Allosaccharopolyspora coralli: one gene and its partner. The protein of the gene in region 2 interacts with the protein of the main gene of each other region in a pairwise test. Links are inferred from orthologs where the notes say so. Each region holds a gene or a part of one and is shown on either strand. Other genes may lie near its edges.

Evidence for each region.
Region 1: the proteins of GIY23_RS01085 (region 2) and dnaE interact in binary tests that used the Escherichia coli proteins (3 or more experiments, as listed by UniProt). The link is inferred for Allosaccharopolyspora coralli from one-to-one orthologs.

What each region holds. Positions count from the first base shown.
Region 1 is NZ_CP045929.1:3,485,443-3,501,109, reverse strand. The notes cover bases 4,695-8,827. They hold dnaE (DNA polymerase III subunit alpha), read left to right. Parts: upstream 4,695-5,030; coding sequence 5,031-8,627; downstream 8,628-8,827. Other genes in these bases: GIY23_RS16310 (AsnC family protein), read right to left, coding at 4,695-4,728. In the rest of the region: lspA (signal peptidase II), read left to right, coding at 1-254; GIY23_RS16330 (RluA family pseudouridine synthase), read left to right, coding at 296-1,183; GIY23_RS16325 (hypothetical protein), read left to right, coding at 1,302-1,694; GIY23_RS16320 (DedA family protein), read right to left, coding at 2,404-3,036; GIY23_RS16315 (HigA family addiction module antitoxin), read right to left, coding at 3,226-3,525; more of GIY23_RS16310, read right to left, coding at 3,670-4,694; GIY23_RS16300 (arabinosyltransferase domain-containing protein), read left to right, coding at 8,893-12,159; GIY23_RS16295 (cytochrome P450 family protein), read left to right, coding at 12,227-13,441; GIY23_RS16290 (arabinofuranosyltransferase), read right to left, coding at 13,533-15,557. UniProt on the Escherichia coli protein: DNA polymerase III is a complex, multichain enzyme responsible for most of the replicative synthesis in bacteria. This DNA polymerase also exhibits 3' to 5' exonuclease activity. The alpha chain is the DNA polymerase catalytic subunit.
Region 2 is NZ_CP045929.1:221,200-235,725, reverse strand. The notes cover bases 7,369-10,360. They hold GIY23_RS01085 (DNA polymerase III subunit gamma and tau), read right to left. Parts: upstream 9,976-10,360; coding sequence 7,762-9,975; downstream 7,369-7,761. Other genes in these bases: GIY23_RS01090 (S9 family peptidase), read left to right, coding at 7,369-7,757. Outside these bases: GIY23_RS01125 (ABC transporter ATP-binding protein), read right to left, coding at 1-104; GIY23_RS01120 (ABC transporter permease), read right to left, coding at 127-1,062; GIY23_RS01115 (ABC transporter permease), read right to left, coding at 1,073-2,083; GIY23_RS01110 (ABC transporter substrate-binding protein), read right to left, coding at 2,169-3,821; GIY23_RS01105 (uridine kinase family protein), read right to left, coding at 3,949-4,623; recombination mediator RecR, read right to left, coding at 4,620-5,216; GIY23_RS01095 (YbaB/EbfC family nucleoid-associated protein), read right to left, coding at 5,394-5,753; more of GIY23_RS01090, read left to right, coding at 5,943-7,368; GIY23_RS01070 (hypothetical protein), read right to left, coding at 10,757-11,095; GIY23_RS01065 (hypothetical protein), read right to left, coding at 11,076-11,450; GIY23_RS01060 (L-histidine N(alpha)-methyltransferase), read right to left, coding at 11,756-12,763; GIY23_RS01055 (iron-containing redox enzyme family protein), read right to left, coding at 12,768-13,781; GIY23_RS01050 (CDGSH iron-sulfur domain-containing protein), read right to left, coding at 13,775-13,984; GIY23_RS01045 (methyltransferase), read right to left, coding at 13,974-14,526. UniProt on the Escherichia coli protein: Part of the beta sliding clamp loading complex, which hydrolyzes ATP to load the beta clamp onto primed DNA to form the DNA replication pre-initiation complex.

The DNA of each region.
Region 1 (15,667 bases), 3.3 Mb from region 2 along the record:
GTGCCTGCGGCAACCTCGTCGACCGGATCTTCCGCCAGCCAGGGCCGCTGCGTGGCCACGTCGTCGACTTCGTCTCGTTGTTCGCACCTGACGGCAGCGTGTGGCCGGTGTTCAACGTCGCCGACTCCGCGATCGTCTGCGGCGGCGCGCTCATCGTGCTGCTGACGCTGCTCGGCCGCGACTACGACGGCACGATCCACAAGAGCAAGCGCAAGCAACGCAGCGAGTCCGGCGCCGAGGGAGGCGAGCAGTGAGCGATCTGCGCACGCTTCCCGTCCCGGACGGTCTGGACGGGATGCGGGTCGATGCCGGCCTGGCGAAGCTGCTCGGACTGTCCCGCACGGTCGTCGCCGAGATCGCCGCCGCAGGCGAGGTCCACCTCGACGGTGATCCCGCAGGCAAGTCCGACCGGCTCGTCGCCGGTGCCTGGCTCGAAGTCTCCCTGCCGGAGGCCGGTGATCCGCTGGAGGTCAAGGCGGTTCCCGTCGACGGGCTACGGATCGTGCACCAGGACGACGACATCGTGGTCGTCGACAAGCCGATCGGGGTCGCTGTGCACCCGAGCCCGGGCTGGGAAGGTCCGACCGTGGTCGGGGGTCTGGCCGCCGCCGGCCTGCGCATCTCCACCTCCGGAGCCGCCGAGCGTCAGGGCGTGGTGCATCGGCTGGACGCGGGCACGACGGGAGTCATGGTCGTCGCCAAGAGCGAACGCGCGTACACGCTGCTCAAGCGAGCGTTCAAGGAACGCACCGTCGAGAAGCGCTATCACGCGCTGGTGCAAGGGCATCCGGATCCGAGCCGGGGCACGATCGACGCCCCCATCGACCGGCACCCGAAGTACGACTACAAGTTCGCTGTGGTCACCGGAGGCAAACCGAGCGTCACCCATTACGAGACCGTTGAGGCGTTCCGCGCGGCCTCGCTCGTGGACGTGAAGCTGGAAACCGGGCGCACGCACCAGATCCGCGTGCACTTCGCCGCGGTGAAGCACCCGTGCGTCGGCGACCTGACCTACGGCGCCGACCCGGTGCTCGCCCGGAAGTTCGACCTTCAACGGCAGTGGCTGCACGCTCGCGCGCTGGGTTTCGAGCACCCGTCCGACGGGAGCTGGGTCTCGTTCACCAGCGAGTATCCGACCGATCTCCAGCACGTACTCGACGGCCTGCGCGAAGTCGACGACTAAGAGTGCATTGTGGAACTGCCACAACGTCCTCTGGTTCGGTGTGTGCTCCGCGATGCGCGGGCAACATCACGTACTGTCGGGCGCGACGCTGGAGGTTGGAATGGGCGCAGGAGGACCGGTGAACCGCGGAGACGGCAGGAACGAGGACACGCGCGCGTCGGGGTTCGCGGACTCGGATGCCCCCACTCCCGCCCACGGGATTCCGCTGGGCTTCGAGGACGTGCCGGGCCGGCGCGGAGCCGACGACGGGGTGATCGCGCGCTCGGACGAGGCGACGCCACCGGCCGGGATCGGCGGTCTCGTCGGCCCGGACGGCGTGATCGGCCAAGGTGTCGTGGAGCCGGAGGACTTCGGACACGCCGGCCCGGCGGTGCTCGGCGAACCGGATCCCGGTGAGCACGGACCGCGGCAGGAAGCGACGGACTGGCCGAAGTTGGAGTACCGCAGTCGCGCCAAGCAGCAGCGTCCGGGCGCGATGGACTGGCTGCGCGGCGGTCGCGACGACGCCTGACTTCCGGCAGTAGCCGGTGCCGGGGGATGCGGCTATCGTCCCGCTGGTGACTCGCGCGAAGATCGGCGGCTACCCGCGACTCTGGGACTGCCTGCTGTGGCTGGTGCTGGTCACTCCAGGCGCTGGTCAAGCTGTCGCGAACGCGCATGCCGGTTCGTCCTGGTGGCATGTGGCACTCGGCGCGGTCGCGCTCGCACCGGTGGTGTTGACGGCGCGTCGGCTGCCGACGACGGCACTCGTCGGGTCGGCGGCGACCTGTGCGTTCGAGCCGGTGTTCCTCTGGGCGCCGGTCGCCTTCAGCGCGCTGGCGGGCCGCCGATTGGCGGCCGCCCGACCGGCACTGCTGGCGTTCGCCGGGATCGCTGTCGCGCGTGGACTGTGGTTCGTCGTGGTCGACTTCGATCTCGGTGTCCTCGTAGAGACCGTTGTGGCCGTCGCATTCCTGGGGCTTGCTCCGTGGCTGCTCGGTCGCTACCGGAGGCAGCAGGCGGCACTGACCCGGTGGGGATGGGAGCGTGCCGAGCATGTGGAGGGCGAGCATCGCGCCGTGGCCGAGCAGGCAAGGTTGCGGGTTGGTTTGCGTGGGTGGTCGGGTGGCGGAGAACCCGCGGGCGGCCGGGCTGCGTACGTGGGTACTGCTGAGCGGTTTCGCCGCCGACACGCCACGACGACAGCTCAGCCTGCGAGGAGTCCTACGAAACGAACGAGCTCACCGGTGGATCAGTTCGCGTTCCCCGGTTTCCTGCTCGCGGCGTCGGCGTCGGTAGCGCACGGCTTCCACCAGGCCGGTGATCACCAGCGCGAGGCCGATGCCGAAGGCGACCCCCTTGATCGGGTCCTGCTCGAAGGCGTGTCCGCCGAGGTAACCGATCAACGCCGAGTACACCGCCCACGTCACTACGGCGATCACGTCGAAGGCGGCGAACCGGCGCAACGGATAGGCCACCGTGCCGAGGGTGATGGTGGTCGCGGTGCGCAAACCCGGAATGTAGCGGCAGATCACGAGCACCAACCCGCCGCGTTCGCCCAGTGTTCGCGACGCCCAACTGAACGGAGCACGCTTCTTCGAGTGGGGTGGCAGTCTCTCGATCAACCTCCGGCCGCCGTTGCGGCCGAGCAGGTAGGAAACGTGGTCGCCGACGAACGCCCCGAGAGCGGCGACCGCGACGACCGCCGCGAGATTCGGTTCGCCCGAGACCGCGAACACGCCCGCGGTGATCACCAGGCTTTCGCCAGGGACGACGGGGAAGAAGCCGTCGAGCGCGGCGGCGGCGAACAGCGCGAGGTACACCCACGGTGAAGTGACGGCGGCATGAAGCAGGTCGGCGAGCGCCTCGAACATCGAGTCCCCAGTCAGGTCTACGCGGTCAGATCCACGAACGAATCGCGTCGACCCTACGAAGACGGCATCGAGGCCCACATCGGACGATCGGCAGTCTGTTCCCTGACTTCGGTCAGGGGCGTCCCTTCCGGGAGTCAGAGGTCGAGAGGTCCAAGGTGAGGGTGTGCTGGACGTCGTTGAGGTGTTCCGTCAGGTGCTCACGGGCTGGATCGCGCACAGCGAGTCGCCGAGTTCGTCTTTGGCGATCTCGCGGTCGTAGTCGGCCTGCATACCGATCCAGAATCCCTCGGACAGGCCGAGGTACCGGGACAGCAGCAGCGCGGTCCTCGCGGTGATACTGCGCTGACCACGAGTGATGGCACTGATCCGAGTTTGGGGCACCCCGATCGCCTGAGCGAGGCGATAGTTGCTGATGCCCATCGGTTCGAGGAACTCCTCGCGCAGAATGATTCCCGGGTGCGTGGGAGGCGTGGCCGTCTCGTAGATCATGGTCGTCTCTCGATCGAGCGATTTCGCGTTCTCGGGCGGAGCGCACAGCCGGACGCACCCTGGTACTGCCACGCCAGTACTGCGCATCGGCAGTATCGAGGAGCCGTGCGTACCGACGCCACCCGGCGCGATGCCGAGACCACGTCAGAGGTCGGAGAGGTCCCAGGTGAGGGTGTGCTGGACGTCGTTGGGGTGCGGGGACCAGCGCAGCGAGCTGAGCACGGTGTCCTCGGGCAGCACGTAGAGCGTGTGGCCGCCGGTCGTCTCACCCGGCTGCACCCCGATCCGGTGCGGAGGTCGTGACGACAGCGTCACGGTGGACTTCGCGACACTCGAGCCGTCGGCGGCGACGAGCACCAGGTACTGGTCGGGCAGCGAGGTCAACGGCTGCGTTCCCCGGTTGGTCAACTCCGTGTGCACCACCACGGAGCGTTCGCCGTCTTGCAGCTCGTGGCCTGCGGCGGTGAACAGGAAGTCGCCCGGGTCCACCACCTCGACGAGCTGGATCGTCATGCGCTCACCGTCGGGACCGTCGACGTCGAGTTTGCTGCCGACGCTGCCGGTGCGCGGTCGAGCGACCGGCGCCACCTCGGTCGTCTTCTGATCGCCGCGCGTCCATGCCGCCGAACCGGGCGGCCCCCAGGTGTTCCCGGTGGCTTGCGGCGGCTGCGCGTTACCCTGTGCGAGTGGCGGCTGGGGAGTGTACGGCTGCGCGACACCGTGCGGGCCGCTCGCCGCCGCGTATCCGATAGGTACCCGATGCCCGCCGCTGAGCTGCCCCTGCATCGGATGCGGGCCGCTGGGCTGGTTCTGCGTCGGGTGCGGTCCGCTGTGCGGGGTGGCCGGACCGCCCGGTCGGCCCTGAGTGGGGTACGGGCCGCTGGGTTGGTTCTGCACCGGGTACGAACCGCTGTGCGGGGTGGCGGCGGAGTGGCTAGCGGGGTGACCGGCCGGCTGAGCGGGATACGCGCCACTGTGCTGCTGGTTCCATGCGTTCGCGGCCGCGATCGCGTTGCGGATCGCGTGCGTGTCGCACTCGACGCCGACCACCAACGGGAGACCGGTTCCCGACAAGGCCGCCAACCGTGACGCGACGTCGCGTACGTCCATGCCGAGCCGCGCGGCGAGGTCCGGCACGGCGGCGCGACCGGTCTCGGCGACGGCGCTGAGCAGTCGCACGTCCACGGGATCAGGGGCAGTCACGTCCGGTCACGCTACCCTCTCGAGATCGCCGGTGGGCGCGGGGCGGGGTAGGCCGCGAGGAACACGGCCCGCGGGCTCGATGGTCTCGCGTCGTCTTTTCGTGCAGGTGGCGGGACTGCTGTGCGTGGCGCGGCGGTTCCGGATCGGTCAGGTTCGCGGCACGCCCGGGGACGTCGTCGGCGAGTCCGGGACGCAGCGTTAGGCTGTCGCCGAACCCGATCTCGCCTACCGAGTCCGCGGCCTCGCGCCGCGTTGATCGAGCGACGATCGGGGCAGCCGAGCGAGAAGGGGAGGACTCACCCGTGCCCGTCGATCCCTTCGTTCATCTCCACGTGCACACCGAGTACTCGATGCTCGACGGTGCGGCGAAGATGGGCGCCCTGTTCGCCGAGGCGCAGCGGTTGGGAATGCCCGCCGTCGGGATGACCGACCACGGCAACATGTTCGGCGCGGACGAGTTCTACCAGCAGGCGAAGAAGACCGGCATCAAGCCGATCATCGGCATCGAGGCGTACGTGGCGCCGACCAGCCGGTTCCACAAGAAGCCCGTCTTCTGGGGCGAGGCCAAGCAGCGGTCCACCGACGAGTTCGGTGAGGGCGGCGACGTCTCCGGTGCGGGCGCCTACACGCACATGACGATGCTGGCCCGCAACGCCACCGGCCTGCGCAACCTGTTCACCCTGTCGAGCTTGGCCAGCATGGAAGGCCAGTACCGCAAGCCGCGCATGGACAGGGACCTGCTCGCCGAGCACGGCGAGGGGATCATCGCGACGACCGGGTGCCCGTCGGGCGAGGTGCAGACGCGGCTGCGGCTGGGGCAATACCGGGAGGCCTTGCAGGCGGCCTCGGACTACAAGGACATCTTCGGTGCCGAGAACTTCTTCGTGGAGTTGATGGACCACGGCCTGCCGATCGAGCGCGCCGTACGGGAGAACCTGCTCAACATCTCGCGGGAACTCGCCCTCGAGCCGCTGGCGACCAACGACAGCCACTACGTGACCGTCGACCAGGCCGGGTCGCACGGGGCGTTGCTGTGCGTGCAGTCGGGCAAGACGCTCAACGACGAGTCGCGGTTCAAGCTCGACGGCGACGGCTACTACCTCAAGTCCGCGGAGGAGATGCGGGAATACTGGGACACCGAGGTTCCCGGCGCCGCGGACAACACGTTGCGCGTCACCGAGATGATCGAATCCTACGACGACGTCTGGTCCTTCCAGGACCGGATGCCGCGCGTGACGGTCGAGGGCGGCACGTCCGAACGGGACCAGCTGCAATCCGAGATCGACGAGTACCTGCCGACGCGGTACCCGGACGGGGCGTCACAGGAGGTCCTGGACCGGGTGAAGACCGAGATCGACGTCCTCGACACCAAGGGTTACTGCGCGTACTTCCTCGTCGTCGGCGACGTCACCCGGTGGGCGAAGTCGCAGGGCATCCACGTGGGTCCCGGGCGTGGCTCGGCAGCGGGGTCGTTGCTGGCCTACATCCTGCACATCACCGACCTGGATCCGCTGGAACACGGGCTGATCTTCGAGCGGTTCCTGAACCCGGAGCGGGACTCGCCACCGGACATCGACCTCGACTTCGACGACCGGCGCCGCGACGAGGTGCTGCAGTACGCGATCGACAAGTACGGCCGGGGCAAGGTCGCGCAGGTCATCACCTTCGGCAAGATCAAGACCAAGGCGGCGATCAAGGACGCCGCGCGGGTGCATCACGGCCAGCCGGGCTTCGCGATCGCCGACAAGATCTCCAAGGCGCTGCCGCCGCCGGTCGCGGCCAAGGACATTCCGCTCTCCGGCATCGTGGATCCGGAGCACGAGCGTTACGCCGAGGCCACCGAGGTCCGGTCGCTGATCGAGACCGACCCGTCGGTCTCGCAGATCTTCGACACCGCGCGCGGGCTGGAAGGCCTGATCCGCAACGCCGGTGTCCACGCGTGCGCGGTGATCCTGTCCTCCCAGGACCTGCTCGGTGCGGTTCCGCTGTGGCAGCGGGACGACGGCTCGGTCATCACCGGGTGGGACTACCCGTCGTGCGAGGCCATCGGCCTGCTGAAGATGGACTTTCTGGGGTTGTCGAACCTGACGATCCTCGGCGACGCACTGGAGTCGGTGCGGGCCAACCACGACCTCGAGATCGACCTGTCCACGCTCGGACTCGACGATCGTGCGACCTACGAGCTGTTGTCGCGGGGTGAGAGCCTCGGAGTCTTCCAGCTCGAAGGTGGCGGCATGCGGGAGCTGCTCAAGCGCATGCAGCCCACGGAGTTCGGCGACGTGGTGGCGGCGAACGCGCTGTACCGCCCGGGGCCGATGGAGGTCAACGCGCACCTCGACTACGCCGACCGCAAGAACGGTCGCAAGCCGGTCGAGCCGATCCATCCCGAACTGGCAGAGCCGCTCTCCGACATCCTGGCCGAGACCTACGGGCTCATCGTCTACCAGGAGCAGATCATGGCGATCGCGCAGAAGGTCGCCGGATACACGCTGGGACAAGCCGACATTCTGCGGCGCGCGATGGGCAAGAAGAAAAAGGAGGTCCTGGACGAAGAGTTCGGGCGCTTCCAGGCGGGCATGCGCGAGCAGGGTTACAGCGACGAGGCCATCGACAAGCTCTGGTCCACGGTGCTGCCGTTCGCCGGGTACGCGTTCAACAAGTCGCACGCGGCCGGGTACGCGCTGGTGGCGTACTGGACGGCGTACCTGAAGGCCAACTACCCGGCCGAGTACATGGCGGCGTTGCTGACCTCCAACGGCGACAACAAGGACAAGATGGCGGTCTACCTCGGCGAGTGCCGGCGGATGGGCGTCAAGGTGCTGTCCCCCGACGTCAACGACTCCGGCCTGATGTTCACCGCCGTCGGATCCGACGTCCGGTTCGGCCTCTCGGCGATCCGCAACGTCGGCACGAACGTGGTCAACTCCATCGCCACGATGCGCGACGAGCAGGGCCGGTACACGTCGTTCACCGACTTCCTGGACAAGTCCGAGACGGTGGTGTGCAACAAGCGCGTCATCGAATCGCTGATCAAGGCGGGGGCGTTCGACTCGCTCGGGCACACCCGGATGTCGTTGACCCAGCATCACGAGGCCGCCGTCGACGCGGTCGTCGGGCTCAAACGGCAGCAGGCGCTCGGGCAGTTCGACCTTTTCGGTGCGGACTCGGGCGCCGAGGGCGCTGAGAACTCCTCCCCGCTGGCTCACCTGCAGTTCACCCCGGAGGAGTGGCCGCGCAAGCAGCTGCTGTCCTACGAGCGGGAGATGCTCGGCCTCTACGTCTCGGCGCATCCGCTGGACGGGGCGGAGCGGCTGCTGGCTCCGTACCAGGACACCGGGATCGCCGCGCTCGTCTCCGGCGACCGCGAGTCGTCGAAGGACGGCAAGGAGCAGCAGTGCAAGATCGCCGGGATGATCTCCGGCATTCAGCGGCGCATCAACAAGAACGGCCATCCGTGGGCGATCGTGACGCTGGAGGACCTCGACGCGGGCGTGGAGGTGCTGTTCTTCCCGAAGTCCTACGAGGTGTTCGCGGACTGTCTCGTGGAGGACACGGCGATCGCGGTCAAGGGGCGCATCAACGAGCGTGAGGGCACGGTGAGCGTGTTCGCCTCGGACGCGCTGCCGATCGACATCTCGGCGGCGGAGACCGATCCGGGGACGAGCCCGGCGTTCGTGATCAAGGTCCCGGCCAACCGGGTAGACCGTTCGCTGGTCACGGAGCTCAAACGCACCCTGCAGGCGCACTCCGGCGACGTCCCGGTGCACGTGAAGTTGCAGGGCCCGCGCGGCGTGACCCGACTGGCGTTGTCGAGTGACTTCTTCGTCGCCACCGACAACGGCCTGCAGGGCGAGCTCAAGGGGCTTCTCGGAGCAGGCTGCTTCGAACCCACAGGCTGACTGGTCGGGGTGGGTTGTTTGCGTTGGTGGTGGGGTGGCGGAACCTCAGCGCCCTCCTCGCTGCGGGATCGATTTCTTGAGTAGCGGCCTACGCGGCGAAATCGCTGTCCTCGCGAGGAGGGCGCTGAGAACCCGCGGGTGGTCCGGCTGCGTAGAACGCCGAAGGGAATGAGCCCGACCAGCGCCACCCGGCCACCGAGCACACCCTTCTGTCGTGAGTTCGCAGCACGCAGCGTGAGCGGCGGGTTCGGCTTAGTCTCGGGTGGTGCTGAAGGATCTCGACGACGGTGAGGCGACCGGGGGCCACGTACGCCGCCCGGTCGCCGAGTTCGGGCACAGGGTGTCCGGTGCCCGTCGGGTGAAGATCTGGGCCGTGGTGTGCGGCGTGCTCGGCACGCTGTTGTCGCTGGCGGTGCCGTTCCTGCCCGTCCACCACGAGATCACGACACTCAAGTGGCCGACCGCCCAGGGCACGGCCCCGGTGGCGGCGCCGCTGGTGAGCTACTCGCCGCTGTGGCTCAGCGCCGACGTCCCGTGCGCCACGGCGCGGGACGCCACCGAGCGGTCGGGGGGTTCGGCGGTGCTGCTGTCGACGAACCCGCCGGAGTCCCAGTACGGCAACCTCACGGGGCTGTCGCTGCAGACCGAACGTGACCGGCTGGACCTGCGTAGCCGGGGCCAGCAGCTCGGTTCCGTCTCACTGCCGCCGGGCGACTGCCTGATCACGATCCGCTCGGACGGGGAGCGGACCACCGCGAGCGTCGACCAGCGGCCGTTCGCCACCGTCGCCGGCGACCAGCGCCCGCAGCTGACCGGCATCTACTCCGACGTGGACGGTGCGGCAGACGACGTGCGCGGCCTGTCCTTCGAGGCGCGGGTCGACAACCGGTTCGACAGTACGGCGACGGTGCTGAAAGTCGTGGTGATGGTGCTGGCCGTCGTCGCGTTCGTGGGCGCCGCGTGCTGCGTCCGGCTGCTCGACGCGCGCGCGGGTCGACGACCTCCCCGGCTCGCCCCGCGCGGCTGGTGGAAGCCGACGTCACGAGACCTCGCGGTCTACGGCGCGATCGTCGTGTGGTGGCTCATCGGTGCCATGACCTCCGACGACGGATACATCCTGAGCATCGCACGATCACGGGAGAGCGCTGGGTTCGTCAGCAACTACTACCGCTGGTTCGCGAACCCGGAAGCCCCGTGGGGGTGGTTCTACGAGATCTACACCGTGTGGGTGCAGGTGTCGACGGCGACGTTGTGGGTGCGGATGCCCGCGTTGCTGATGGCGATCGCGAGTTGGCTGCTGATCAGCCGCGAAGTGCTGCCCCGGCTCGGTCAGAAGGTGCGGCGCAGCGGCGCGGCCGGGTGGGCTGCCGCCGCCGTGTTCCTCGCGTTCTGGCTGCCGTACAACAACGGCTTGCGTCCCGAGCCGGTGGTGGTCGTGTTCTCGCTGCTCACGTTGTGTGCCGTCGAACGGGCCGTGGCGACGAGGAGGCTGTTGCCCGCCGCGCTCGGCCTGGTCGGTGCGGCACTGGCCGTGGGGGCGAACCCACACGGCCTGGTCGCGGTGCTGCCGTACCTGGCCGCGATCAAGCCGTTGTCGCGGCTGCTGCGGGACCGCGCGCGCCAGTTCGGGTGGTTGCCGGTGCTGGCCCCGCTGTCGGCGTGCGGCTTCGTGATCCTGACCGCGGTGTATTCGGACCAGACGTGGCGCTCGGTGCTCGACGGGATCGAGTTGAAGACGACGTTCGGCCCCAGCGACAACTGGTACGAGGAGTTGATCCGCTACAACCTGCTGTTCAGTTTCGAGCCGGACGGTTCGTTGTCGCGACGATTCCCGGTGCTGCTGGTGATGTTGTGCCTGGTGACGTGCGCGGTGGTGTTGCTGCGCCGGGGGCGGATCCACGGTGCGGCACTGGGCCCGAGTCGCAGGCTTCTCGCCGTCACCGCCATGTCGTTCGTGGTGCTGGCGATGACGATGACGAAGTGGACGCACCACTTCGGGATCTTCGCCGCGGTCGGCGGTGCGCTGGCGGCGCTGACCGCGCTGGCGACGAGCAGCACTGTGTTGCGTTCCAAGCGGAACCGAGCGGCGTTCTTCGCCGGGTTGATGCTGATCTCCGCGCTGTCCGCGACGGGCACGAACGGGTGGTGGTACGTCTCGGGCTGGGGTGTGCCGTGGTTCGACAAGCCGCCGTCGATCGAGGGTTACAACGCGAGCACGGCGTTGCTGGTGGGCGCGGCCGTCGCCGGGATCGTGGCCGTGATCGAGCACGTTCGTCTCGACGAGCGCCGGACGAGGCTCGCCCGCACCGAGAAGTCCAGCCGTGCGTTGCGACTCGGGACGGCGCCACTGGCGATCATTTGTGCGCTGCTGGTGGTGGGGGAGATCGCGGCGTTCGGCAAGGCCGTCCACGAGCAGCGGGGCAGCTACAGCCTCGGTGCGGACAACGTGCGCCAGCTGCTCTCGTCCTCGTGCGGGTTGTCGGACTACGTCGACGTGGAGATGCGTCCACGGGACGGGCTTCTTCCGGTCTCGGCGAACCAGCCCACGCAGGTGGCCCCGGGTACCGAGATCCCGCGCGGTGCCGCCGAGGAAGACGGTCGCGACGGCTACCTGCGGCCGGTGCAGGACGGGTTCTCCCGGCCGGGTCTGCCGCCCGGTGACGGCTCGGATCCGCTGGAACCGGATTGGGAGCCGCCGCACCAGTTCGGGGACGACGAGGCGCCGGTGTGGGGAAGCTACGACCCGAACGGGTCCGGCACCGCCGAGCTGCGGACACAGTGGTACGACCTGCCGGAGAAGGCGCGGTCCGGTGCGTCACCGTTGGTGGTGTCGATGGCCGGGGCCGAGGCGGAACCGAACTCGGTGGTCGCCGAGTTCGGCCGGGACACCGCGCGGGGCTTCGAGATCACGCACCGCGAGACGCTGCTCATGGGCCCGCCTCCGGAGTGGCGGGATGCACGGGTGACCGTTCCGGAACCCGCGCGTGGTGCCGACCGGGTCCGGCTCGTCGTCGACGATCAGGCGTTGGGCATGGCGGGCTGGCTGGCCGTCAGCGCACCGCGCGTCCCGCAGCTGCAGACGATGGCCGAAGTGCTCGGTGACGAGCCGACGTTCGTGGAGTGGCCCGCGGCGTTCGTGCACCCGTGCGCGAACCTCTCCGGGATCGGGAACGGGATCGCCGAGGTGCCGAAGTTCCGGGTGGTGGCCGGTGCCGAGCTGCGGGGCGCGGGGGAGAGCTGGTCGTCGCCGGACGCGGGTGGCCCGTTCGGCTGGATGAACGTGACCACCACGGTGCGTGAGTTGCCGACGTATCTGCAGGGCGACATCAAGCGGGACTGGGGAACCCTGTACGCCGTCGACCCGGTGGTGGCCGAAGCCTTGCCCGCCGAGACGGCTGTGGTGCAGCACCGGGAGACGCACGGGGGTCTGTGGTCGCCGGGACGGCTGAGCCTGAACGTGCAGTTGCCCGGTGACGTGCCGAGTTCCGCCGATCGGGACACGCAAGGGGCCTCGACGAACCAGCCCGACTGAGTATCGTCGGGTGACAACCAGTGGTGAACGGTGTTCACTGGGGCGGAGCGATTCGTTGGGAGTGCCCATGACCGTGCGCCACGGATGTCCGGCGATCGACGAGGAATTTCTGCAGGAGCCGCACCGGCATTTCGCCCAGTTGCGCCGCGAAGGACCTGCGGTGCAAGTCGTGAGCCCGAACGGGCTTCCGGTCTGGCTGGTCACCCGGTACGCCGATGCGCGCGTGGCGTTGACCGACCCCCGGTTCAGCAAGGACTACCGCAGCTTCGGCGAGTTGTTGCGGCGCAAGGCGGGCGGGGAGCCGCCGGCGTGGCTCGACGCGCTGCAGGCACACATGCTCAACCTGGATCCGCCGGATCACACCCGGTTGCGCAAGTTGGTGGCGAAAGTCTTCACGGCACGCCGCGTGGCCGCGCTGCGCCCCAGGATCGAGGAGATCACCGAGCAGCTGCTGGACCGGATGGCCGACGAGTCCGAAGTGGACCTGCTGGACGCGTTCGCTTTCGCGCTGCCGATGCAGGTGATCTGCGAGTTGCTGGGCGTGCCCGCCGAGGACCGCGACAACTTCCGGACGTGGTCGCAGGGCGTCCTCGAAGCGGGAGACCAGGAACGGGCGCGGGAGACCACGATGCGCCTCGCCGAGTATCTCGTGGCGCTGATCGAACGCAGGCGGCACGAGCCGGGCAAGGACGATCTGATCACCGCCCTGCTGGAGGTCCGGGACGAATCCGACCGGCTCAGCGAGCAGGAACTGATCTCGATGCTGTTCCTGCTGCTGGTCGCGGGGCACGAGACCACGGTCAACCTCATCGCCAACTGCGTCCTCGCGCTGCTGGACCATCCGGCGCAGAAGGCGGCGTTGCGCGCCGATCCCGGGCGGGTGGACGCGGTGATCGAAGAGACCCTCCGTTACGACGGACCGATCAACATGGCGACGCTGCGGCACACCGTGGAGGACGTCGAACTGTCCGAGGGGGTCACGATTCCCAGGGACGAGACGGTGATCGTCGGGTTGGCCTCCGCGAACCGGGACGGCGAGCGTTTCGACGCGGCCGAGACCTTTGACGCCGACAACGACGCGCAAGGCCACCTCGCGTTCGGGCACGGAATCCACTTCTGTGTGGGCGCGCCGCTCGCGCGTCTCGAAGGGCAGATCGCGGTGCGGCGGCTCGTCGAGCGGTTCCCGGACCTCGCGCTGGCGGTGCCCCGGGACTCGCTGACGTACCGGTTCAGCGGCATCATCCGCGGCTTGGAGACCTTTCCCGTCACCCTGCGCCAATAGGAGGGCGCGCGGGTTGATCCGCGTGGGTGGTTCCGTAGCGGTTTGACGACAGCCTCGATCCGCGCGGCTTCGTGAAGGGCCGGCGCGGCACTCAGCGGCGGACGACGACGCGGTAGGGGCCGACGTCGCGGGTCTCGAACTCCGGTGACGCGAAGACCGCCGGGTCGAAGTACACGTCGTAGTCGCGCACGTTCGGCTGCTGCGGGAACGAGTCGCCCTTGAGCTGGAGCGCGAGCTTGCCCGCTCCCTCGTCGTCCGGCTGCGTCGCCTCGTCCGCCTGAGCCGGTTCCTGGGCGTCCTGTTCCTGTCCGTCGGTGGGCAGGCGCAGCACGAACACGTTCGGCGCCCCGTACGGGTCGTTGTTCAGCATGCGCACCAGGTCGGCACTCGACGAGGCCTTCGACCAGTTCGTGATGCGCTCGGCCCGGTCGGCGTACTCGCCCAACGGGTTCGCGTAGTGCGGCGTCTCCTGCTGGTAGCCCCAGTACGGCCGGAACGACATGATCTTGTAGTCGGTGCTCATCACGATGTTGTCCTGCGGTTCGCGTCCGGTCAGACCGGAGATCGTCGCGATGAGTTCGTCGGTCCAGGCGCCGGTCTTCTCCGGATCCTGCTCACCGCGCGCGGTGTCGCCGGTCGGGTAGTAGTCCGTGTAGGCCTGCTGCACCGCCGGTTGCATCGCGGTCCCGATCGCGCCTTGGGTGATCGTGACGGTGCCGACGAGCCCGAGCGCGGCCGTCACGAGGGTCACCTGCGCGGCGTGCCGTGCGTCGATCCGGTTTCGCAGGTATCCGATGAGTTCGAGCAGTCCCAGCACGCCCGCCACGACGAGGACCACTTCCAGGATCACCGTGAGCCGGAAAGCCAGCAGCGTCGTCTTCGCCACCAACGCCAGCGTGGAGAGCACGAACCACGTGTAGACGGCGACGACGGTCGTGAGCATGGCGGCGGCGATCTCGTTGCGGTGGCAGCGGATCAACAGCCACACCAGCCCGACCAGACACAGCACGCCGAGAGCGTTGCCCTCGGTCATCGGCATCGGAAGGAACGCGCCTTCCTCCGGAAGGTAGTGCAGCGCCGCGCTGCGCGGATTGTCGAGGAAGAACTGGGTCGCCACGATGTAGGGCAGCCACACCAGCAGCGCGATGAGGGCGCTGACGACGCCGACGGGCAGCAGCCGCAGGAACATCCGCTTCACGGTGTCGCCGACCCGCGCGCCCCGGGAGATCCGCAACAGGCCGAGCACGATCGCCATCGTGACGAACAGCAGCACCGCGAAACCGAAGTGCAGCGTGTAGGTGACGGCGGCGAACCCGACATAGGCGCCAATGCACGCCAGAGTCCAGCGTGGCGCGGAGCTCTCGCGGCGCATGGCGTGCCAAGTCAGCACCGCCACCGGCGGCAGCCACGCCGCGGACGGCCACGCGTACGGCTCGTGCACGCCGTGCAGCAGGCCTGCGAGGGTGGTCGCCAGGGCCGCGAGCAGTGCGAGCCGCCGCCGGATCACGACGCTCCACAACGTGAACGCCACGACACTGGTCACCGCGACCCACACGATCGCGTAAGGCTTGTAGGCGGCCCAGCCTTCCCAGCCGAGCAGGTTCGCGAACCGGCCGCCGAGCCAGAACCAGCCCGCCGGGTAGTACGGGGCGGTGTCGACGTAGTTCATGTCGACGAGACCGAGGTTCTCGGCCATCCGCGTCATGTACTGCATGCGGAAGCCGTTGTCGGTCGACGAGCCGCCGAGGTAGTACCGCGTGTTCTGCAGCGGGACGGCCAACGCCAGCGTGCTGAACGCCGCCAGCGCCGTCCACGTCCCGGCCAGCCGCAGCCAGCGCGGGCCACGCCGATGCCCGAACGTCAGCAGCGTGAACAGCACGAGCACGACGAGGCCGGTGGCGACCGCGGCGAGCGCCTCCGGCGCGTAGCTCGGCTCGCTGATGCTCAGGCGGGTCGCCGCGAACTGCAGCACCATGCTCACCACGACCGCCAGCACCGACCCGAGCAGCAACTCCACGACCGTGCTGCGCAGCGGCAGGCGGACGGCGGAGTCCTGGCGGGGTTCGTCGGTCGGGCTCGGACCGGTCACGGTCGGCTGGGGGAAGAATCCCGCCACGGTTCGTCCTTCGGCGGTGGGCGACAGGAGCAGGCGCAGAATAGTTGATGTGCCGCGCCGGCCCGGAGGCCGTGTGCCGACTCGGTCCGAGTGCCACCACGTGACGGGCC
Region 2 (14,526 bases):
TTGCCGGGTTCGACGTCGAACGAGATGCCGTCCACGGCGGTGACCGGCGGTTCCCCCTTGCGGGAGAAGACCACCGACAGGTCGCGAACTTCCAACAGTGCCATGCGTGTCTCCAAAGCCGCCGGGTCAGCGACGGTTCTTGGGGTCGAGAGCGTCCCGCAGCGACTCGCCGACGAGAGTGAAGCCGAGAGCGACGAGGATGATGCAGATCGCCGGGTAGAACGCGAGTTGCGGATGCGAGTCGATGACCTGCTGGGCGGAGCCGAGCATCTGCCCCCATTCCGGTGTGGAATCGTCGGCGGCACCGAGGCCGAGGAACGAGAGCGCGGCCGCGTCGATGATCGCCAGCGCCAGCACCAGTGTCGCCTGCACGATGACCGGCCCGAGCGCGTTCGGCAGCATGTGCCGGAACACGATCGCGGTCGGTTTCACCCCGAGAGCTCGCGCGGCGAGCACATGGTCGCTGGCGCGTTGGGCCAGCATCGTGCCACGCAGCAGCCGCCCGAAGATCGGGATCTGCACGATCGCGACGGCCACGATCACCGTGAACTGGCTCTGCTGCACGAACAAGGCCCCGATCGAGACTGCCAGCAGCAGCGACGGCACCGACAGCATCACGTCGACGATGCGCATCACGAATGCGTCGACCCAGCCGCCGAACGCGCCCGCGGTGATACCGAGGATCAGCCCGCCACCGAGACCGATCACGGTGGCCAGTACGGCGACGAGCAGTGTCTGCTGGGAGCCGAGCAGGATCCGGGACAGCAGGTCGCGCCCGTACTGGTCGCCGCCGAGCGGGTGGCCGTCCTGGGGCGGCGGGATCGTGTTCGACGCTCGGGACACCTGGTCTTCGAGCATGTAGGCGCCCGGGTCGTGCGGAGCCACGAACGGGGCGAGCGCCGCGACGAGCACGAACACGCCGATGATCGTCGCTCCGACGAGGAACACCGGGCTGCGCCGTAGGCGGCGCCACGCGGAGACCGCGAGGCTGACACCCATGTCGGGGGCGGCACCCGACTCGGCGAGATCGTCGATGCGTTGTTTGCGTTGCGTGGTCACCATGGTGTCCCCCTCACCGGGTCCGCAGTCTCGGGTCGATGAGCGCGTACGAGAGGTCGACGACGAGGTTGACCAGCACGTACACCATGGCCGCTGAGACGATCACGACCTGCAGCACCGGGAAGTCCTTGCGTTCGAACCCGAGCGCCACCGCCTGTCCGATGCCGGAGATGTTGAAGACCCGTTCGGTGAGAATCGCCCCCGCCAGCAGCGCACCGGTCTGCAAGCCGATCGTCGTCACCACCGGCAGCATCGCGTTGTGCAGCACGTGACGACGCCGGATCACCATCCCGGTGAGCCCTTTCGCTCGCGCCGTGCGCACGTAGTCCTCGTCCATCACGTCGAGCACGGCGGCGCGGGTGATGCGGAAGATCACCGCGAACGGGATCGTGGACAACGCGACCGCGGGCAGCAGCAGGTGCACGAACGCGTTCCACGCGGCATCCCACTCGCGGGTCAGCACGCCGTCGAGCATGAAGAATCCGGTGACACGGGTGGCGTCGATGCCGGTGTCCTGGCGTCCCGACGCCGGCAGCCAGCCGAGTTCGACCGCGAAGACGTACTTCAACAGGAACGCGAGGAAGAACACCGGGACGGCGACCCCGACCAGCGACCAGACGATGCTGACGTTGTCCAGCCAGCCGCCGCGCCGTCGTGCCGCGAGATAACCGACGGGGATGGCGAAGGCGACGGCGAGCAGCAACGCCATGATGGACAGTTCGAGCGTGGCCGGGAATCGCTGGAGGAAGACTTCCAGCGCGGGAGTGCCCCGCTGCACCCCGGTGGACGTGCCGAAATCGCCCGTGACGGCGCGGCTGACGAAACTCCAGTACTGCACCAGGATCGGCCGGTCCAGTCCGAGTTGGGCTTCGAGCGCGGCGCGGGACTCCGGTGTGGCCCGGTCACCGAGCAACGCCGAGACGGGGCCGCCCGGCAACGAACGCAGCCACGCGAAAAGCAGGATCGAGAGGGCGAACACCACCAGCACCATCTGTGCCAGGCGTCGCACTGTGTAGCGGAGCAAGAGTCCCCCGGTTCGTGGTGGGCACGGCGGAACGCCGAAGGCGACGACCGGGGTGCACGCCTACGCGCACCCCGGTCGGGACACCTCAGCCGGAGATGCTCACCGTGTCGAAGACCTCGGCCGTCAGCGGCGACGGCTGCAGCCCCTCGACCTGGTCGCTGACGACGATCGCCGGCGGCGAGTGCGACAGCGGGACGGCGGGCAGGTACTCGGACATCAGCTTGCGGTTGATGTCCTGGTACATCGCGTTTCGCCGGGCCTCGTCCGGCTCGCTGTCGGCGGCCTGGAGCTGGTTGGCGAGGTCCTCGCCCCACGGCGAGGCCTGTGTCCAGAACCGGTTCTCGGTGGTGCCGAAGAACGTCCCGATGAAGTTGTCGGGGCTGTTGTAGTCGCCGGTCCAGCCGAGCAGGAACAGGTCGGCCTTGGCGTTGTCGACCTCGTCGGTGTAGCCGCCGTTCCAGGGCCTGCTCACCGGGTTGACGGTGACGCCGACCTGGCGGAGGTCGTCGGCGACGGTGTTGAAGATGCCCCGCGGGTCCGGCATGTAGGGCCGGGTGACCTCGGTGGGCCAGTAGAAGTTCACCGTCAGGTCCGACGCCCCGGCCTCGGCGAGCAGCTGCTTGGCCTTCTCGGGGTTGTGGTCGTATTGCTGCACGTCGTCGGCGTAGCCGTCGACCGTCTTCGGATAGAACTGCTTGGCGACCTCGGCCCCTTCCGGCATGTTCGCCTTCACCAGGGTCTCCCGGTCGACGGCGTGGGCCAGCGCCTGCCGGACCTTGAGGTCGGCGAGCTTCGGGTTGTTCTTCTGCGTGACGCCGAGGTACATGATGTTGAACGGGTCGCGCACCTGGACGTTGTTGCCTGCTTCGCGCAGCGCGGCCAGGTCGGCAGGGTTCGGCAGGTCGTAGCCGTCGATGCCGCCCGCTTCGAGTTCCTGCTTGCGCACCGTCTCGTCGGGGATCACCCGGAAGACGAGGTTCTGGATCTTGGCCTTCTCACCCCAGTACTCGTCGTTGCGGGTGAGGCGGATGGTGCCGTTGCCCTGGTCGTACGACTCGAACGTGAACGGTCCCGTCCCGGTCGGGTGCGACTTGGCGTACTCGGAGTAGACGAAGCTGTCGCCCTGCGCCTGGACGTTGTTCGCCTGGTACTCCTCGAGCGCCGTGGGCGACTGGATCATGAACGGGTCCAGGCCGAGGATGTCCGGAAACTTCGAGGTCGCGCGCGTGAGCTTGACGACCGCGGTGTTCGGGTCGGGCGCTTGGCAGCCCTCGTACAGCGACGGTGTCTGGCCGTCGGCGAAGCCGCCGAAGTTCTCGATCCAGTAGTACGACAGCGCCTGGTTCTGGCCTGCGCCGGTCTGGTTGTACCAGCGCTCGAAGTTCTTGCAGACGGCGTCGGCGTTGAAGTCGGTGCCGTCGTGGAACTTCACGCCCTGCCGGGTCTTGAAGGTCCAGGTCTTGCCGTCCGGACTGGATTCCCAGCTCTCGGCGAGGCCCGGTTCGACCTCCGCGCTGCCGGGCTTGAAGGAGACCAGTCCCTCGAACATCTGGCGGGTGACCCGGAAGGTCTCGCCGTCGGAGGCGTAGAACGGGTCGAACAGGTCCGGAGCGCCTGCGGCGCCGAAGGTGAACGTGCCGCCCTCGCCTCCAGCCTCCCCTCGTTCGGACTGGGCGCAGGCGGCCAACGACACCGCGAGCGCACCCGCGATCCCCGCTGACGCCAGCCGCCGTCGCACACTCACGCTTCGGGATCGCGTGGGAAGTCTCTTCATCTCAGCACCTCGGTGTGTCTGACCCGGCAAAGATGAAGCAGAGAGTAACCCGGGATGACCGGAAGGTGGAGTGCACAAGGTTACGATCGGGCTACGTCGGGAACTGAAGCGGTTCCGGACCCCTTCCCGGAAAACCGCGCCCCTCCCCCTCGATACCGAAAATTTCTCCGTCGTCACCCGGTTGCAGCAATAGAACGTCCGCTCGATCTCGCGGAGCATCGGCGGCGAACCAGCGTTGCTCGTCGCGCTGCCAGCGCCTCAGCGCCGTTCGCGACCACGCACCGTCACGAGCAACCGATCTGTTGAGCCGTGTGGGTGCGCCGGTCAGTTCCACCCAGATCGCCAACGAGAGCCTGGACGCCACGGCACGGCGAGTCGCCGACACGCCCTCCACCACGAGCACGGTCGGCACGTCGACGGTGACCCGCCCGCCCAGCGCCGGGCGACCATCCGGCCACTCCATGCGTCGATAGGAGCCGGGCGCGCCCTCGGAAAGCGGCTCCAGCACCCCGGCTTCCAGACGGGGCCACCAGCCGACCGGTGTCTCCCACGTCGCGAAGTCGTCGGTCGGGACCAGCGCGACCGTCTCGCCCCGACCGCGCAGCGAGTCCACCAACGCCTCGGCGAACTCGGATTTCCCCGAGCCGGACGGACCGTCGATCCCGACCATCCGGACCGGCCCCAACCGAGGCTCGACCCGCCGGACCCGCTCCCCGACCACTGCCGCGTTCCGCCGCCAGCGTTCGTCGAGGTCCAGCGGGATCACACGTTGCGGCGGCCGGAGAGGGCTCGGCCGAGGGTCAGTTCGTCGGCGAACTCGAGATCGCCGCCCATCGGCAGACCGGACGCCAGACGGGTCACGTTCAGGCCCGGGAAGTCCTTCAGCATCCGTACCAGGTAGGTCGCGGTCGCCTCGCCCTCGGTGTTCGGATCGGTGGCGATGATGACCTCGGTGATGTCGTCCTTGCCGATCCTGGCGAGCAGTTCCCGCACCCGCAGTTGGTCCGGCCCGACACCGGAGAGTGGGTCGAGCGCACCGCCGAGAACGTGATACCGCCCCCGGAACTCCCGGGTGCGTTCGACAGCGAGCACGTCCTTCGGCTCTTCGACGACGCACACCAGCGTCGGGTCACGGCGAGCGTCCTGACAGATCCGGCACGTCTCCTGTTCGGACACGTTGCCGCAGACCTGGCAGAACACGACGCCTTCCTTGACCTTCTGCAGGACTTCCTGCAGCCGGGTCACATCGGCGGGCTCGGCCGCGAGCAGGTGGAACGCGATGCGCTGGGCGCTTTTCGGTCCGACTCCGGGCAGTCGCCCGAGCTCGTCGATCAAGTCCTGAACAGGCCCCTCGTACACCCCGTACCTCTCCTTCGGGCTCGCACACCGACACCTGCCGCGAGGCCGTCAGGACCGGAACCCGATCACCGTCGGACACATCTCCGCAGGTTCTCAGGACCCGTGCCGCGACGACGAGCGTCGTCGGCGACAGGGCCCTGAGGTCGCGCTGTCAGCACCGGCCGAACCGGTTCGGCGTCACATCCCGGGCAGGCCGAGGCCGCCCATGTCGAGGCCGCCCGCGCCGCCGCCGAGGCCCCCGGTCACCGGTCCCATCTTCTCGGCCTGCAGTTCCTGCGCCGCGCGGTTGGCGTCCCGCACGGCGGCGACGACGAGGTCGGCGAGCGACTCCGTGTCCTCGGGGTCCGCCGCCTTGGGGTCGATGTTCATCGACTTGAGCTCGCCGGAGCCGGAGACGACGGCCTGCACGAGTCCGCCGCCCGCTGAGCCGGACACTTCGGCCTCGGCGAGTTCCTGCTGCGCAGTCATGAGCTGCTGCTGCATCTGCTGCGCCTGTTCCATGATCTGCTGCATGTTCGGCTGGCCACCTGGTTGCACCGTGGCTCCTCTCGGAGTGGGTCCGCGATTCGGGTGCGCAGCAGTCGAGCACGGGCATACCGGAACCTCACCCTGCCGGGCACGGTCTCCAGGGTAGTCCGCCGCGCCGGTCCGTGACTGTCGCGTCCGCTCCGGTGGCGCTCGGGGGCTCGGGGCGGTTGACCGCGCGCACCGTGCGAGGGTGGGCGCATGACGCTGGACATCGCACGGCTGCTCGGCATTCCCACGTGGAGAGCGTTCGACGTCGACGACGAAGGGCGGGTGCTCGCCGGCTCGGACGAGTCGGGATCCGTCCAGCTTGTGGAGATCGACACCGACGGCGCGACGACACCCCTGACCGCACTCCCCGGGGCGGTGCGGGGCCGCTACCTGCCGGGCGAGCGCACGGTGGTCGTCGAGCACGACACCGACGGTGACGAACGTGCCCAGCTCTCCCTTCTGCGTCTCGACCGACTGACGGAACCAGCCACTGTGGACGCATTGGTCCCGTTCGTGCGGGACGGCGCCTACGTGCACTCGTTGCTGGACGTTCTGCCAGGGCGAGTGCTCTATGCGACGAACCGGCGCAACGGTGTCGACTTCGACGTCATGGTTCGCGGCACCACCACCGACGAGGAACAGGTCGTCTACGACCGGGGCGGGATGGTGCTGGATGTCGCCGCCTCTCCGGACAGCCGGTACCTCGCGATCACGCTGCCCGGCACGCCGCCGCTATCGGAACAGCTCGTCCTCGTCAACACGATGCCCGCGACCGAGGACGAACGCGTCGTGTCGCTCACCGACCCGTCGGAGCCGTGCAGGCACACTCACGTGCGATGGCTGCCGGACGATTCCGGCCTGCTGGTCACCACGAACACCGGCCGGAACTTCACCGGCGTCGCGCGCCTCGACCCGCTGAGCGGCAAGCGCGAGTACCTGGTCACCTCGGACGAGCACGACGTGGCCGGATGGCCGTCCCCGGACGGCCGGACGGTACTCGTTCAGACCAATGTGGACGGAACAACGGGCTTGTCGCTGCATCACACCGACGACGGCTCGCTCGTGCACGACATTCAACTTCCCGGCCACGGCTGGTGTTCGTCCCCGATGCCCGCTCCGGTATGGTCTCCCGACTCGACCCGCGTGGCGCTGTCCTTCACCTCGCCGCTCGTTCCTGGCGATGTCCTCCTGGTGACAGCACGTTACGGATTGGTCGAGCAACTCACGGATTCGGCCGCACCGCTGCGCGGCGAGTCGTTGTCCGAGCCCGCACATCACGCGGTGCCGACACCGGACGGTGAGACCATCCCGTGCCTGCTGTATCCGTCCACATCGGACTCCAGCGGATCGGCGGTCGTGGTGATCCACGGTGGACCCGAGAGCCAGTCGGTGTGTGCGTTCAACCCGACCCTGCACGGTCTGGCGGCGCAAGGTCACGCGGTGGTGGTCCCGAACGTGCGCGGCTCGACCGGCTACGGGAAACGCTGGTACAGCGCCGACGACGGCCGCAGGCGCCCCGACGCGGTCGCGGACCTGGCGGCGATTCACGACTGGCTGCCGTCGCAGGGAATCGAACCGACACGGGCCGCGCTGTACGGCGGTTCCTATGGCGGCTACATGGTGCTCGCCGGGCTGACGCAGCAACCACAGCGGTGGGCGGCGGGCATCGACATCGTCGGCATGTCGTCGTTGGTCACGTTCCTGCGGAACACCGCCGGCTACCGGCAGGCACACCGCGAACGCGAGTACGGGTCGCTGGCGGACGACGCCGAGTTCCTGCACGACGCCTCACCGTTGACGCACGTCGACCGCATCGCCGCGCCGTTGTTCGTCGTGCACGGCGCCAACGATCCGCGCGTGCCGCTCTCCGAGGCCGAACAGCTCGTGGATGCGGTGCGCGGCAAGGGTATCGAGTGCGAACTGATCGTCTACCCCGACGAGGGCCACGGTCTCGCCCGGCGCACGAACCGCCTCGACGCGTACCCGCGAATCTTCGATTTCCTCGCTCGACACCTGGCCCGCTGACGGGTCAGGTGTCGAGGGTCCGGGCCCCGAGTTCGCTGGCGAACAGTTCGACCGCTTCGTCGTGGCTGTCACGGGCGGGACCCGGGGGCGCACCCGCATCGGTGGAATCCACGATCATCGACTCTTCGTCCTCGTCCGCAGGCACGGGAGCAGGCGCGACGGCTCGCTGGGGTGGCTCGTCCGGCGGAGGCTCCTCGTCCGGCGGTTCCGGAGGCGGCGGGATGTCGTCGTCCGCGGTGCTTTCGCGCTGCGGCTTCTCGGACCGGGTCGCCGGGCCTGATGCGGGCTGCGACGCATCACCCGTCCCACCGCTGTTGCCGGTGGGCGGGCCACTGTCGTTCCCGTTGCCCGACGGAGCGGACCCCGACTTGCCGTCCGAACGGGACCACTCCGTCGAGGGGCGGCGTGGCTTCTCCGCCTGCGGTGCGGCGGCCTGGCTCTGCTTCGGAGCGGACTGGGGCTTCGAGGCGGGCTGCTGCTTCGGGGTGGGCTGGGGCTGCGCGCCTTCCTCCACGCACCGCACTTCCCATTCGCCGTCGCCGAGCAGACTGCGGAGTGCGTCCCGCACGAACTCGATCCGGTGTTGCTGCGCGAACTGCCGAGCGAGCCCGGAGGTCGGCATCGACAGCACGAGCGTGTTGTCGCGGAGTTCCTGGACCTTCGCATTGAGCAACAACGCCTGCGTCGGGCGGTTCCGTTCGGCGACGGCCTGCAGCAGTTGTGTCCACACGCGACGGATGTCGGCGGCCTCGTAGCCGGTTCGCGCCGGCTCCGGCGCCGCCGCCTCCGGAACGGACGGCTCCTGCGCAGGCGCGGGAGCGGCGGGAGCGTCCGCAGGCGGAGTCGGCTCTTCCCGCCGGGGCTCTTCTCTCCGCGGTTCTTCCCGTCGCGGTTCTTCCCGTCGTGGCACGGAGTTGTCGCCCGCCGGTTCCGGCGACTGTTGCGGACTTTGCTCGGGCTCGGCCACCTTCTCCCGCTCGGTCGGGCGGGTGAACACGCGCTTGCCCGACGCCGCCGCTGCTTCGGGTTCGGGTTCGGCACCGCTGGCGGGCGAGGCGATCGTCATGCGTCGCTCCACGCGCTCCAAGCGTTGGAGCACCGCCCCTTCGCCGTCCGAGGCCGTCGGCAGCAGCATCCGCGCGCACAACAGTTCCAACAGCAGGCGCGGCGCCGTGGCACCGCGCATCTCGGCGAGGCCGGTGTGCACGATCTCGGCGAACCGGGTCAGGGTGGCCGCGCCGAGCTGGTCGGCCTGGGTCTGCATCGTGGTCAACTCGTCGCCCGCCGCGTCGACGAGACCTCGTTGCGGGGCGTCCGGAACGGTGTGCAGCAGCACCAGGTCACGCAGCCGGTCCAGCAGGTCGGCGCCGAACCGGCGCGGATCGTGGCCGGCCTCGACCAGCCGGTCGACCGTCCCGTACACGGCCGCACCGTCGTCCGCGGCGAGCGCGTTGACCATGTCGTCGATCAGCGCCACATCGGTCACCCCGAGCAGTGCGACCGCACGCTCGTAGGTGATGCCCTCCGACCCGGCACCGGCCAGCAACTGGTCGAGGACGCTGAGGGTGTCCCGCGCCGAGCCGCCGCCTGCCCGGATCACCAGCGGGAACACGGCCGGTTGCACCGTGACGCCGACGTCGGCGCAGATCCGTTCCAGCAGCTCCCGCATCACACCGGGCGGCATCAGGCGGAAGGGGTAGTGGTGCGTCCGCGAACGGATGGTGGTGAGCACCTTGTCCGGCTCGGTCGTGGCGAACACGAAGATGAGGTGCTCTGGTGGTTCCTCGACGATCTTCAGCAGGGCGTTGAAACCCTGCGGGGTCACCATGTGGGCCTCGTCGATGACGAAGATGCGATACCGCGACTGGGCGGGCGCGAAGAACGCGCGGTCCCGGAGTTCCCTGGTGTCGTCCACACCACCGTGGCTCGCCGCGTCGAGCTCGACGACATCGACGCTGCCGGGGCCCTCGGGCGCCAGCGCCACGCAGGAGTCGCACGTGCCGCACGGGTCGGCGGTCGGGCCTTCGGCACAGTTCAACGATCGAGCGAGGATCCGCGCGCTGGACGTCTTGCCACAGCCTCGAGGCCCGGAGAACAGATACGCGTGGTTGATCCGTCCGGAGGCCAGCGCGGTGCGCAGCGGCTCGGTGACATGATCCTGCCCCACGACCTCGGCGAAGGTCGCGGGCCGGTACTTGCGGTAAAGGGCGAGCGCCACGCCCCGACCCTACGCGGTGCCCCCGACACCCCGTCACAGCCTCGCGGCCGCCCCCGAGCCGACGGGGCGAACGTGCCGTTCGCCTCGTCACACGGGGCGAACGTGCCGTTCGCCCCAGCCGGTCTCAGACACAAGGGGACCCCGCGCACCCGCCAGAGCCCGCTTACCCTTGCTGCCTTCCGGCCCTGGGGGAGTTCACAGGATGGACGCCGCGCGGGGTCCACAGACAGTGTACCCATCCCCGCGCCCCCACCCGAGGCGGGCACCAGTCACGACGTCCGCGCCGGACACAGCCCTGCCGACGACCTGCGTCACCAGAACGGGCCCGGCCGTCGGTCGCGGCGACACGTCCGGTACGCTTTTCCGCGGAGGATTGGCCGAGCGGCCTAAGGCGCACGATTGGAAATCGTGTTGGGTTCATAGCCCTCACGGGTTCGAATCCCGTATCCTCCGCCGCTGAACAGCAAAAACGCCGGGCACCCCACCACACGGGCGCCCGGCGTTTCTGCTTCCGTCTCAGTTTCCGTCTCAGTCGCTTTCCGCGGAGGTCACGAGCACTCCGTCGGGCCATCGTTGTCACGTTCGACCAGCGAGCCGCCAAGGACGTCGTGCGTCCGGAACGGAGTGGGCGAGCCGGTCGGAGCTTCGGTACGACGAGAGTCTCTCCTTCGCGCACGGCGACAAGGGTCTCCGCCCGGGAACGGCTTCCGTATGCGAGCGCGCGACACCACAAAGTTCCGCTATGGCAACGCTCGACCGGTGTACCAAGCGGGCGGTTGGTTCATGCTCCGGGGCGTTCGTCGAGTAGTTCGCGGAGGTGCTCGGCGGTGGCGCGGAGGTCGCGTTCCCAGCGGTCTGTGCCTGGATCGCGGTTGCCGGCTTCGGCGCGGTCCAGCTGCTCGATCATCCATCCTCGGGCGAGCACGCTGGGTTCGATGCCGCGCGCCTCGGCCAGTCGACGCAGTTGAGCGATGCGCTCTGTGGGCAGCCGCAGGCCGTAGACCGCTTGCCCACCACTGGGGCGGCGCCGCTGGTAAGCCAGTTCGGCATCGCGGGTCGATTCGGCGTGCTCGGCCTCGGCGGCGAGCTTGTCGGCCACGTCAGGATTCGGGTTCGTCATGATCGTTTACCTCCTCCTCGTCGCTGCCGGTATAGGCGCTGCGCTGACGGTGACTCGCCGACCAGGCGGTGGCCACATGCCACAGCCCGGTCGGTGGGTGATCGTCGGAAATCAGCACCAGCTCCGCGGTGGGCGCGTAGCCAATAGCCCGGATCGCCTCGCCGGTCGCCGAGTTCGGATCCCGGGCGACCAAACCCGCCGGGTCGCCCGCTGCTTCGATCGCTGCCACCGGGTCGACATCGACCGCGCCGCGATAACGCCGCGACCGCTGCAGATGAACCGGATCGGGCACGTCGATGTCGGTAATGGGCAACTCGGCGACCGGTATCCCATCGTAGTACTCATCCGCGTTCACCAGCTCCGAGTGTATAACGCCGTTTAACACGCGTTTATGTGAAGCTCCACAGCAGATCAGAACGGGAGCGACTGACGTGTCGGTTGGTGTAGCGGGCTGAGCCGTGGTTGGTGTCGGTCGACGTCACTCGTCGAGCGGGGGTGCCCACGATCATTGTGTGACGAACAACCTGGACACCCTCGCGACCGCACTGTAGGGCAAGGCCGATGATCTGTTGACGGACAAGGTCGCAACTACACGTCGGCCGACTTGGACTAACCGGGTCCCCTCAAGGACAGGCCAGCCCCCGATGCTCGCGGGTTTCGTCAACGTTGAGGAGAGTCGTTGCCGATGCGGCGAAACAGGAAGATTCCGTACTGCCAAGTATCGTCGGTCCACTGTTCCTGCGGCGTGAACCCATGTCCGGCGAGTTCGGCGCGAAGGCCGTGGGCGGTGAACTTCGACGAGTATCCGACGTTGAGCGACTCGCCACGACGCAGCCGCAGGGTGTGGGACAGGGCCGGCAACGACACCGTTTGCGTCCGGGTGCTGTACAGGTGTCCCTCCACTGTGGAGGTGGACGAGTCGTAATGTGCGACAGGGCGGAAACTGTCGAGCGCGAAGTCCGCGGCGAAACGCCGGTTGAGGTGGCGGAGGTAGTTCAGCCGGAACTCCGCGAAAGCCGAGCGGGGCGGAGGGTCGTTGTAGCAGGTCTCGAACTCCGCGGCCGACTTTTCCAGGTCGGCCGAGACCAAGAACTGGTCTCCTGGCTGGAGGGTGGCTCCGATTTCGGCGAGCAGCGCCGCCCGTTCGAGGGGTGTGGCGTTGCCGAGATTGCTTCCGAGGAACGCCACCAGAAGTGGTCCGGTGCGGTTGCCGCGGAGCCAGTCGAGCGCGGCCTCGTAACGGCCCCACAAGCCCTGCACCGTCAGGCCCGGGACAGCAGTGCGCAGCATCGCGCCACTCGTCTGCAACATCTCGCGGCTGACGTCCACCGGCAGATAGGTAGTACCCCCACGCCCCACGCACGCGTCCAACAGCAGTCGGGTCTTCTTGGCGCTGCCACTGCCCAGCTCCACGACGTCGCGACCTCCCACGGCGTCGGCCATGGCGGTGGCGTGACGCCGTAACAGGTCGCGCTCGACCCGGGTGAGGTAGTAGGTGGGCAGTTCGGTAATGCGTTCGAAGAGTTCTGACCCGCGTTCGTCGTACCCGAACCAGGAGGGGACACGCGGCGTCGGCTCGCGCAGACAGTCCAGGACAGCCTGGTGATCGTCCCAGAACTCGGCGTCCTCCACGGCAACGATGGGCGGATCCTCGCTCGTAGCGTCCACGCGATCACGACCCGACGGTGGTCAGCGGTTCTCGAAGGCTGGTGGCGTCGCGCTGCCAGTGATCCAGGAGTAGCGCCGAGAACCGCTCGTTGAGGAACAGGGCGGTTCGGATGCCGAAGACGACGTCGGCCGCCAGCCACGGTTCAGCGGCCATCAAGGGGTCGAGCATCCCGCGGCGGACGATCTGCTCGTGGACTGCGTCGGCTTCGACGTGCTCGGCGTAGAAGTCGATGGCCGACGGCGGGCAGTCCAAGCGGCGCATCCCTCTCACGAGACGGTCGGACCCGGGCGAGGACGTCAACTCCGTCACGGCGAACTGCCCGATCGAAGCGGCACGGAGGGACCGGTGGAGTCCGCACAGCGACATGAAGTTGACCTCGGCCAGTGTCTCACCGGGGACAAGGTCGAGGTAGGCGCCGTAGCGTGCGGAGAGTCCGAGCTCGGTCATCATCGTGGCGAACAGCCCGGCATGCATGCGATCGGGGTCACCGGCGCCGTACTCGTCGTGTTCCACGGTGACCAGTGCCGCCTTGGCCGGGCCCGACAAGCGAGGGATCACCCACGCTTGCGGGTCGGCTTCCTTGAGGTGATAGATCGACCGGTGCGCCACGAATTCCCGCAGCTGCCACAGGGCGCCGTTCCGGCGAAGATGATGTGTGACGCCGACCCCGTCGACGGGCTCGACGAGCAGGGTGTCGATCTCTGCGGTCACATCGTCGCCGGCGACGACATCGGCCCGCAAAGCGGCGAGGAAAACTCGCTCCAGTTCGTGACGCAGCGCCAGCAGCCCGGGGTGCCATTCCCGTTCGTCGTCGACACCGGCGAATCCTCGGTAGTGGAGTTCGTAGCAGCAGTACAGGGCGAGCTGGAGATCGTCCCCGTACGGATCGGCAGCGTCGACGGCCGGATCACCCGGCGTCTCGTTCCGCAGAGTGGCGAGCACAGCCTCCGACAGCGGACCGCGAGACGACGGCAGGGTGCCGATCTCGGGGTGCAGCGGTGTCGTCGGACTCAGCATCGGCCTTCACTTCCGCTGCGTACTCGCTTGCGGTGGCTTGTGTCGCAGAAGGGGTAGCGACGACTGCGCCGACACAGACACAGCGCGGTGACCGGTCGTTGCGAATACGTTCGGGTGCCGTCCGGCAGCACGAATTCCACAGGGCCGTACACCAACGCCGGACCCTCGTCCGTCAACAGGATCCGTGTTCGCTCACTCGGCACGTCGGGCCTCCACCACCACGAGTTCCTCCACAGACTGTCCTGGTTCGACCAGCCCCCGGGCCGCGAGCATCGTGGCGCGGGCTCGCATGACCGGTCCGAACGGAATCGCATCCCGCTCGACGATCGTGCCCGCCAATCCGGCCTGGCCCATCCGCTCTACGGTGCGTTCGGGGCCACAGACCGCCGAGTGCACCACCAGGATCACACCGTCCTCGGTGAGTCGCGCGGCAGCACCCGCGCAGATCCGGTCCAGGATCGCTCTGCCGTCCGGACCACCGTCCCAGCGGCGACTGTTCCGATGCCACGGCACGTTTGTCGACAGCGACGGCACGTAGGGAGGATTCGCAACGATCAGATCGAACTTCTCGTCCCCAAGGGGACCGAACAAGTCCCCGCATGCCACCGGTGTCACGGCTCCGTGCAGCCGGGTGTTCAGCCACGTCGCCACGACGGAGCGGCGCGAGACGTCGACGGCGGTAACCGACGAAGCGCCCGCGCGCCAGGCCTCGAGAGCCAGCGCACCGGTCCCGGATCCCACATCG